One region of the Mesorhizobium sp. M2A.F.Ca.ET.046.03.2.1 genome, then DNA from elsewhere that is predicted to be linked to it. Evidence: predicted binding sites of a transcription regulator. Region 1 holds the regulator's gene; each other region holds the start of a gene.

Region 1 (3,255 bases):
GCGATCTCCGCCGATCTGATCCAGGAGGGCATCCTCACCGAGAGCAAGGCCAGCGAGCCGACGGCGTTGAAACGCGGCCGGCCGCAGATCGGCCTGGCGCTGAATCCCGAAGCCGCCGCGGTGCTGACGGTGGTGCTGTCGCTGAACTTCCTGTCGGTCGCCGTCATCGACTATGCCGGCCAGGTGATCGCCGAGGAACAGCGGCGCCTGGACACGCTCGTCATGCCGCGCGACGAGCTGATCGGCGAGTGCCTGGCGATCGTCCGGCGCCGGCTGCAGGATCCCGATCTCGACGTGGGCAGCGTCGCCCGCATCGCCATGGGCATTCAAGGCATCACCGATTCCCACGCGCGCGCCATGCTATGGTCGCCGATCACGCCGCTGACCGACATTCCGTTCGCCGACATCCTGGAGAGGGAATTCGGCATCCCCGCCACCATGGAGAACGACTGCAACATGATGGCGGTGGCGCTGCGATGGCGCGATCCCGAGCGCTATCGCGACAATTTCATAGCCATCCTGCTCTCGCACGGCATCGGCATGGGCCTGGTGCTGAAGGGCGAATTGTTCACCGGCACGCATTCCTCCGGCGGCGAGTTCGGCCACATGATCCATCGTCCGGGCGGCGCGCTTTGCCGCTGCGGCCGCCGCGGCTGCGTCGAGGCCTATGCCGGCAACTACGCCATCTGGCGCAGCGCCATGGGGATAAGCGAGGACGCCGCGCCGACCGACATCGGCGACGCCGACATGCGCGCGCTGGCCGCAAAGGCCCGGCAGGAGGACGGCCCCGAACGGGAAGCTTATCGTCGGGCCGGCGAGGCGCTGGGCTTCGGTCTTGGCAGCCTGTTCGCCCTCATCGACCCGGCGCCGGTCGCCATGGTCGGCGTCAGCGCGGCCGCCTTCGACCTGATCGAGCCGGCGCTGAGGGAGGCGATCGCCCAGACCGCCGGCGGCCAGCACTCGAGCTCGATCTCCTTCGACACCGAGCCGAACGAGCTGCCGCTGATCCGCGAAGGCTGCGCCACCCGCGCGCTGACCTTCGTCGATCAGGAGATCTTCGCGCCGGGTGTCCAGGCAAGAGCGGGCAAGCACGTCGCATAAGCCGCAAGCTCAAGCGCCGGGATATGCTGAGATTCAGGTCAGGCCGAGTCGAGAATGGTGGGTTCCGAGAACCGGAACGGAGCGTACTTTTTGGTACGTGAGTACCGGAAGCGCAGGAAGCCGCCATTCGCAGGCCGGCCTCACCTGAATATCAGCATATCCCTAGTCTTCCCGGATTGCATAACCCGCCCCGCGGATGGTGCGGATGACGTCCGGCATGCGGCCGTTGTTGACGGCCTTGCGCAGGCGGCCGACATGCACGTCCACCGTGCGCTCGTCGATATAGATCGTCTCGCCCCAGACATTGTCGAGTAGCTGGCTGCGCGAGAACACGCGGCCGGGATGCCGCATCATGAACTCGAGCAGGCGGAACTCGGTCGGGCCCAGCCTGATCTCGCTCTTCTTGCGGTAGACGCGGTGCGATTCGCGGTCGAGCACGATGTCGCCGACCTTGAGCACGCTGGACAGCACCTCCGGCTTGGCGCGGCGCAGCAGCGCCTTGACGCGCGCCATGAACTCCGGCGTCGAGAACGGCTTGACCAGATAGTCGTCGGCGCCGGTGGACAAACCTCGAACCCGATCGCTTTCTTCACCGCGCGCGGTCAGCATGATGATCGGCAGCCGCTCGGTCTCGGGCCGCATCCTGAGACGCCGGCAGAGCTCGATGCCGGAGACCGCCGGCACCATCCAGTCGAGCACGAGCAGGTCGGGAACATTTTCCTGAAGGCGGATTTCGGCCTCGTCGCCGCGGGTCACCACTTCCACCTGGTAACCCTCGGATTCGAGATTGTAGCGAAGCAGCACCCCCAGCGGCTCCTCGTCCTCCACCACCATGATGCGTGGCGCGATCATCGGGGTAACCTTTTCCGTCAGGCGGCCGGCGCCGACATTGCCGTCTCGTCCTGCTTGGGACGGTTGGCGGGCAATTGCGTGCCGGTCAGCACATAATAGGCGTTCTCGGCGATGTTGGTCACATGGTCACCGATGCGCTCGAGGTTCTTGGCGCAGAACAGAAGATGAGTGCAAGCGGTGATGTTGCGCGGATCTTCCATCATGTAGGTCAACAGCTCGCGGAAGACGGAGGTGTATTTGACGTCGATGCGTTCGTCGTCGTTGCGAAGCTTGGCCAGCGCCGTGGCATCACCCACCGTATATTCCTGAATCACGCCCTGGACCTGGATCAGCACCAGTTGCGCCATGGAATCGATCGAATGCGTGAGGTCGCGCGGGGCGGTGCTGACGCCGACTGACCCGACGCGCTTGGCGATGTTCTTGGCGAGATCGCCGATGCGTTCGAGGTCGCCCGCCATGCGTATCGAGCCGACCACGTGGCGAAGATCGTCCGCCATCGGCTGGCGCTTGGCGATCAGCGTGATGGCGCGGTCGTCAAGCTCGCGCTGACGCGCGTCCATGATGGCATCGTCGGAGACGACGCGCTGCGCCAGCGCATTGTCGCTTTCGAGCAGGGCCCTGGTCGAGCCGCCGACCATGGAGCCGGCGAGATCGCCCATGTCGTTGATGAGCCGGCTGATCTGCCTCAGATCCTCGTCGAACGAGGCGACGGTATGTTCGGCCATGATGTTGTCCTCGTATGAGCTCAGCCGAAGCGGCCGGTGATGTAGTCCTGGGTGCGCTTCTCGCGGGGCGAGGTGAATATCTTCTCGGTCCGGTCGAATTCCACCAGCTCGCCCAGATACATGAACGCCGTCTGCCGCGACACGCGCGCCGCCTGCTGCATGTTGTGGGTGACGATGACGATCGTGTAGTCGGCCTGCAATTCGTCGATCAGCTCCTCGATCTTGGCGGTCGAGAGCGGATCGAGCGCCGAGGCCGGTTCGTCGAGCAGGATGACCTCCGGCTTCACCGCGACGGTGCGGGCGATGCAAAGGCGCTGCTGCTGGCCGCCCGAGAGGCTCTGGCCGCTGGCGTTGAGCTTGTCCTTAACCTCGTTCCAGAGTGCGGCGCGCTTCAGCGCCGACTCGACGCGGCTGTCCATCTCGGCCTTGCTGATCTTCTCATAGAGCCTGACGCCGAAGGCGATGTTCTCGTAGATCGACATCGGGAACGGCGTCGGCTTCTGGAACACCATGCCGATCTTGGTCCTGAGCAGGTTGAGGTCCTGCGAGCGATCGAGGATGTTCTTGCCGTCGAGCA
Region 2 (3,255 bases), 1.5 Mb from region 1:
ATCGTGGGTCCGCCTTCGAGCGGGCTTGTCGTCATCCATGGCAGCACCGAAAATGAATCAGGCCCGCGATGCTATCGCAGGCCTGATGCTCATGCATCCCTTCCGCGCTCAGCCGTATGCCCGCTCGGCGTGCGGCTGAAGCAGAACTAGTTCGCGGCGAGGCTGTTCCCGGACAGTCCAGGCAGGGTGACCTGATAGACCAGGAAGGTGGTGTCGACATCGGCGCCGTCCTCGGCCTTGTAGGGCGCGCCGACCTGGAAGCCGTCCTGGGTGAGAAAGTCGTTGTCGTTGGCAACGAACAGGAAATAGTCGTCGGGAAGCTTCGGATCGACGACGGGCGCCAGCGACATCGCCTCCCACTTCTCGGACAGGTTGTTCCTGTCATTCGGCGCGCCATTGTGCAGGCCGAAGCGGCCGAGCTCGCCTTTGTCGTTGATGTCGATGAAGGAGGTTAGCTTGGCCGGCGTCACCGACGGATCAAGCACGCCCTTCGGCGCCACCGGCTTGTCGGCGGCATCGAACGGACCGTTGGCGATGTCGGTCGCGGCGGAGAGGTCGACGATCTCGATCTTGCGATAGACCGATTCTTCGCCCTTCAGGCCCTGGCCGTTGCCCGAGTCGCGCGCCAGCATCAGGAAGCTGGTGTCGGAGAGCGCGACGATCTCGCTCTGCGCGGCGACCTTGGTCTTGCCCTTGGCATCCTTGAAGACCGGCAGCGGCACGACATATTCATGCGCCAGCTTGAGGTGAGCGAGGTCGGAAGCGTCATAGACCAGCGCGCGGGTGTTCTGGCGCGTCGAGCCGGAATCGCCGCCGTCCTGACGGGCCGCCGACTGCAGCACGGCGATCAGGAACTTGCCGTCGGGCGTCACCGACATGCCTTCGAGGCCCTGGTTGTTCTGACGGCCGGTTTCCGGGTCCTTCGGATCTGGCTCGGCGGCGCCCGGGCCAGGATTGTCGGAAGCGAAGTTCGGCTTGGCGTGGCGCATCGGCACCAGGGCCGCGGGCGGCTGCGTCGCCGACATCAGCCGGCCTTCGGCCGAGAAGCGGTAGATGTTGGGGCCATATTCGTCGGAGATGAACATGGTGCCATCGGGCAGGCGCACGATCGCTTCGTCGTCCAGCGAAAGCTTGCCGTTTTCGGCCTGCGGCAGGATCGGCATGTCGCCGGCGGCTTCGCGCACGCCGTTCAGCGGATCGAGGCCGGTGGCGTCGGCGCCCTTGTCGTCGGTCAAGAGCATGGTGTCGGCGAGCGTCGCCTTGACGCCGGCCTGTTCCTGTCCGGCGGCTGGGGCCGCGCCAGGAGCGGTCGGCGTCAGCTCGATCGCGATGGTGTTTAGGCGCGGGCGGTAGTCGGCGGTGCCGGCGACATTGTAGCCGCGGTCCGGCAGCAGCCAGAGCGAGCCCTTGTAGCTGGCGCCGTTGCGCACCCAGCCCTTGGCGTCGATCGCCATGCCGGAACCCGAACCGAACGTCTCGCCGAACTTGTCCTTCTGGCTCGCCGGAATGCGGCCGACGCCGACGAGCCCCTTGTTGACATAGGCGACGCTATCGGCGAGCGCCGGCGTCATGGCGGTGAACAGGGCGAGCAGCGCGCCGAGCGTGGCGGTTCGGTTGAGATGTTTCATGGAAATCCCCTTCGTGACGAGCAGAGCGGCCATTGGCTCAAAAGGGCGCGGCACCGACGATGCGGGGCAGCCCTTGCCGTCGAGCGGTCTAGGACGTGAACGTGATGGTTGCGTGACAGGCTGGGTGCGCTTTTCCTTCTCCCCTTGTGGGAGAAGGTGGATCGGCGCGATAGCGCCGAGACGGATGAGGGGTGTGCCAGCGGAGTGGATACGTTGGCTTTCCCTGGAGCACCCCTCATCCGACCGAGCTTCGCTCGGCCACCTTCTCCCGCAAGGGGCAGGGCTGTCCGGGGAAAGGTTCGGGTGAATCGAAATGCCGCATGTGCATGCCCCGTAAGACGGGGATTTTCCGTCTACCTTCTGGTTGTCGAGACTCAGAAAGGGAACGGGGCATGCGCTTTACGCCTAGCATTCTTGGCAAGCTGGTTGAACCGATCAATCGTCGCCGCTTCCAGACGATTGTGGATAGCCATGATGGGGATGCCTATGACAAGTCGTTCAAGAGCTGGGACCATCTCGTGGTGTTGATCTATGCTCAGCTCAGCGGCGCGACGAGCCTTCGCAGCCTGCAAGCCGGCTGGAACGCCAACTGCCAGCACCATTACCACCTCGGCAGCGACCTGTTGCGGCGCTCGACCTTGTCGGACGCCAACCGGCGCCGCCCTGTAGCCGTCTTCGCCGAGACGTTCGCCCTGCTTGCAGGCCAACTCGACCGGCAGATGCGTCGCGAAGGCAGTGCCATGCTGCGGCTGATCGATTCCACGCCCATCCCGCTCGGCAAGCTTTGCGACTGGGCCAAGTCGAACGGCCGCATCCGCGGCATGAAGCTGCATATCGTCTATGATCCAGACAGCGACTGTCCGCGCGTCCTCGACATCACCGATGCCAACGTCAACGACGCCCAGATCGGCCGCACCATCTCTATCGAAGACGGTGCGACCTACGTGTTCGACAAGGGTTACTGCCACTACGGCTGGTGGACGGCGATCGCGGCGGCGCAAGCCTTCTTCGTCACCCGGCCCAAAACCAACATGGGGCTCAAGCTGGTGTGCGATCGTCCCCTCGCAGCCATGCACGGCGATGGCTTCACCGTGCTTGAGGATGCCGAGGTGAGCTTTGCCAGCAAAGGCGATTCCAAACTGCCGATCCGCTTGCGTCGCATCATCGTGAAGCGAGACGAAGGCGACACCATCACGCTGCTGACCAACGATCTCGAGCGCTCGGCCGCCGACATAGCAGCCCTCTACAAGGGGCGCTGGCAGATTGAGCTCCTGTTCCGCTGGATCAAGCAGCACCTCAAGATCCGTAAGTTCCTCGGCAACAATGACAACGCCATCCGCCTGCAGCTCTTCGCCGCCATGATCGCCTATGCGCTGTTGCGCATTGCAGCGCGCGCATATCGCGTTGCACTGCCGATCCTGCGCTTCACCGACCTGGTGACACGATGCCTGTTCGAGCGGCGCCACATCGCCGCCATCGACAAACCGCCGCCCGTCAATCCAAGTCGAAGGTACCCCCGCTGCTCTCCCGATCAGATGAGCCTCGACTATGTCTAACTTTCCCCGGACAGCCCTGCCCAAGGGGAGAAGGGAAAGGCGCTCAATCGCTCTCGCGCGCGACAAGCTCC
Region 3 (3,255 bases), 730 kb from region 1:
ACGTCGAGAATCTTGTCGGCGGCCCTCGGGGCGGGGGCCGTGTTCAACGACGCTTCAATTTTATTGTCCGATGGCATGCAGACGACTCGCTTGACAATGTTACTGACCGGTACGTATGTATGGTGCCATCCCATTGCAACGTACCGGTCAGTAACATGATAGCTCAATCCCGTCCGTTTGGCCAGCGCTACGCCTTCGTCGTTGTCGCGGTCATCTTTCTTTGTCTTTTGATTGCAGCAGGGCTTCGTTCAGCGCCGTCAGTCATGATGCTGCCGCTGGAAGAGAGCTTCGGCTGGCGGCGCGACATCGTCTCGCTGGCTGCCGCGATTGGCATCTTCCTCTATGGTCTGACCGGACCGTTTGCCGCGGCGTTGATGGAGCGGATCGGGCTGCGCCGCACGCTGCTTGCCGCGCTGATGATCATGTCGGGCTCCACCGCGCTCAGCCTGCTGATGACCAAGCCGTGGCATCTGCTGATCACCTGGGGAGTGTTTTCAGGCATCGGTTCGGGCGCGGTCGCGACCGTGCTCGGCGCAACAATCGTCAACCGTTGGTTCAAGACCAATCGCGGCCTGGTGATGGGGTTGATGTCCGCCTCCAGCGCTACCGGCCTGCTGGTGTTCTTGCCGCTGCTTGCCTCGCTGGCCCAGTCGGGAGGTTGGAAGCCAGTCGCCATAGCGATCGCGATCGCCACCGCTGCTCTCGTGCCGCTGGTCTTTCTGCTGGTGCCGGAACGCCCGGCCTCGATCGGTCAGGTGCGCTATGGCGCCGATGCCGACGACGTGCCGCCGGTGTCGCCCGCATCGCAGGGCAATTTCCTGGCGCATACGCTGAACACGCTGCGCCGCGCCGCCGGCACACGGGTGTTCTGGTATCTCTTCGCCACCTTCTTCGTCTGCGGCTTCACCACCAACGGCCTCGTCGGCACGCATCTTATCGCCTTTTGCGGCGACATGGGCATCGGGGAGGTGCAGGCGGCCGGGCTGTTGTCGATGATGGGTATTTTCGACCTGATCGGCACCACCCTGTCCGGCTGGCTCACCGACCGTTTCGATCCGCGCAAGCTGCTCGGCGTCTACTATGCCGTGCGCGGCCTGTCGCTGATCTATCTGCCTTATTCCGGCTTCTCGGCGACCAGCCTGATCATCTTCGCCGTGCTCTACGGGCTCGACTGGATCGCCACCGTGCCGCCGACGCTCCGGCTCGCCAACGAAGCCTTCGGCGACCGTAGCGGGCCGATCGTGTTCGGCTGGATCGTCGCCGGCCACCAAGTGGGCGCAGCGGCGGCTGCAGCCTTCGGCGGCACGATGCGCGAGTTGCAGGGCAATTACGAACTGGCCTTCCTGATCGCCGGCATGACGGGCATCGCGGCGGCCTGTATCTCGCTGCTGATCAATACGACCAAGCCGGCATTCGAGCCGGAGCCGCAGGCGGCTTGAGCTGCCAATCTCACCCCTTGTGGGGGAGATGCCCGGCAGGGCAGAGGGGGGCGCTGTCCCGCCGACTTGTCAGTTGAATTGCAGCCAATCAAAGCCGTCGGCCAGAAGCTCGAACAGGCCGTTCCTGAGAAGTTGGCGATCCTTCGCGCCCCCCTCTGGCCTGCCGGCCATCTTCCCCACAAGGGGGGAGATCAGCAGTTCTGTCGACTGTTATCAAAACTTCATGGTTCCGAGACACGCCTGAAACATTGAGGCGAGAGCTTGGCGGTCCCGTTCAAAGCCATCCGGAGACAGCCATGGACAAGCTTTCCCTTACCCGCCGCGCTTTCGTCACCTCGGCCAGCGCCTTCGGCCTTGTCGGCGCCTCCGGTCTGGCGCTGCCCTATTATTCCCGCGCCAGCCAGCGGCCGGCCTTCACGCATGGCGTGCAGTCCGGCGACGTCGACGCCACGTCCGGCATGGTGTGGACGCGCACCGACCGGCCCGCGCGCGTTATGTATGAAGTGTCGACCACCGAAAGTTTTGCAAACGCCACAAGGCTCGCGCCGCTCGATACGTCGCCGGCCAGCGACTGCACGGTGAAGCGGCTGCTCACCGATCTCGCCTCCGACCAGGACATCTTCTACCGCATGATCGCGGCCGACCTGTCCGACATCAACGCCGTCTCCGAGCCGATCGTCGGCCGTTTCCGCACCGCGCCGTCCTCGAAGCGCGACGTGCGCTTCGCCTGGTCAGGCGACACCGCCGGCCAGGGCTGGGGCATCGACGAGACCGGCATGAAGACCTATTCGACCATCGCCAAGCACACGCCGGACTTCTTCCTGCATTCGGGCGACACGATCTATGCCGACGGCGCGCTGAAGGACGAGGTCGACCTGCCCGGCGGCGGCAAGTGGAAGAACGTTGTCATGCTCGACGGCAAGCGCAAGGTCGCCGAGACGCTGGACGAATATCGCGACCAGTGGAAATACAACATGATGGACAAGCATGTGCTTGCCCTCTCGGCCATCTGCCCGACCTTCTACCAATGGGACGACCACGAGGTGCTCAACAACTGGTCGGACTCGAAGGACCTCAGCAAGGACGACCGCTACAAGGAAAAGTCGATCCATGTGCTGGCGGCCAGGGCCGCGCGCGCCTTCCATGAGATGACCACCATCCGTTACGAGCCGTCGGAGCCGGGCCGCGTCTACCGCAAGATCTCGCATGGGCCGCTGCTCGACGTGTTCTTCCTCGACATGCGCTCCTATCGCGGCCCGAACGGCGCCAACCTGGATGAAACGCTGACGCCGAAGTCGCGCATGATCGGCGAAGAGCAGTCCAAGTGGCTGAAGCGCGAGCTGGCAAACTCGAAGGCGACGTGGAAGGTCATCGCCGCCGACATGCCGCTCGGCCTCGTCGTCTGGGACGACGCGGCGAAGAAGGCCGGCTTCGAGGCCGTCAGCAACAACGACAACGGCAAGCCGAAGGGGCGCGAGCTCGAATTCGCCGATGTGCTGCGCTTCATCAAGACTGCCGGCATCACCAACACCGTCTGGCTCACCGCCGACGTGCACTACACGGCGGCGCATTACTACAACCCCGGCAAGGCGCAGTTCCAGGATTTCAATCCGTTCTGGGAATTCGTGTCCGGCCCGATCCATGCCGGCACCTTCGGCCCCAACGACCTCGACATGACCTTCGGGCCGGAGCTGAAATTCATCAAGGCGCCGACCGCCGAGCAGGGCCAGAACCTGCCGCCGTCGGCCGGCCTGCAGTTCTTCGGGCTGGTCGATATTTCGGGTGCGACGGAGCAGCTCACGGTGCGGCTGATGGA

The links. Region 1 encodes PhoB, which activates phosphate uptake and scavenging genes when phosphate is short. Its sites were predicted from a motif close to TGTCATNNANCTGTCAT; they were not measured.
Region 2: EJ072_RS26610 (esterase-like activity of phytase family protein) is a predicted target of PhoB. The motif match lies at 1,730-1,746, and genes of this name have one in related genera.
Region 3: EJ072_RS16100 (alkaline phosphatase) is a predicted target of PhoB. The motif match lies at 1,648-1,664, and genes of this name have one in related genera.

The regions. Positions count from the first base shown of each region.
Region 1 is NZ_CP034449.1:4,063,075-4,066,329, reverse strand. Features, by position in the region: gene EJ072_RS19435 (ROK family protein) at 1-1,101, shown strand, start outside; gene phoB (phosphate regulon transcriptional regulator PhoB) at 1,264-1,953, opposite strand; gene phoU (phosphate signaling complex protein PhoU) at 1,971-2,678, opposite strand; gene pstB (phosphate ABC transporter ATP-binding protein PstB) at 2,699-3,255, opposite strand, start outside.
Region 2 is NZ_CP034449.1:5,595,057-5,598,311, forward strand. Features, by position in the region: gene EJ072_RS26605 (MATE family efflux transporter) at 1-39, opposite strand, end outside; gene EJ072_RS26610 (esterase-like activity of phytase family protein) at 147-1,628, opposite strand; gene EJ072_RS26615 (IS4 family transposase) at 2,021-3,184, shown strand; gene EJ072_RS26620 (LacI family DNA-binding transcriptional regulator) at 3,228-3,255, opposite strand, start outside.
Region 3 is NZ_CP034449.1:3,335,234-3,338,488, forward strand. Features, by position in the region: gene EJ072_RS16090 (TetR/AcrR family transcriptional regulator) at 1-77, opposite strand, end outside; gene EJ072_RS16095 (MFS transporter) at 156-1,439, shown strand; gene EJ072_RS16100 (alkaline phosphatase) at 1,736-3,255, shown strand, end outside.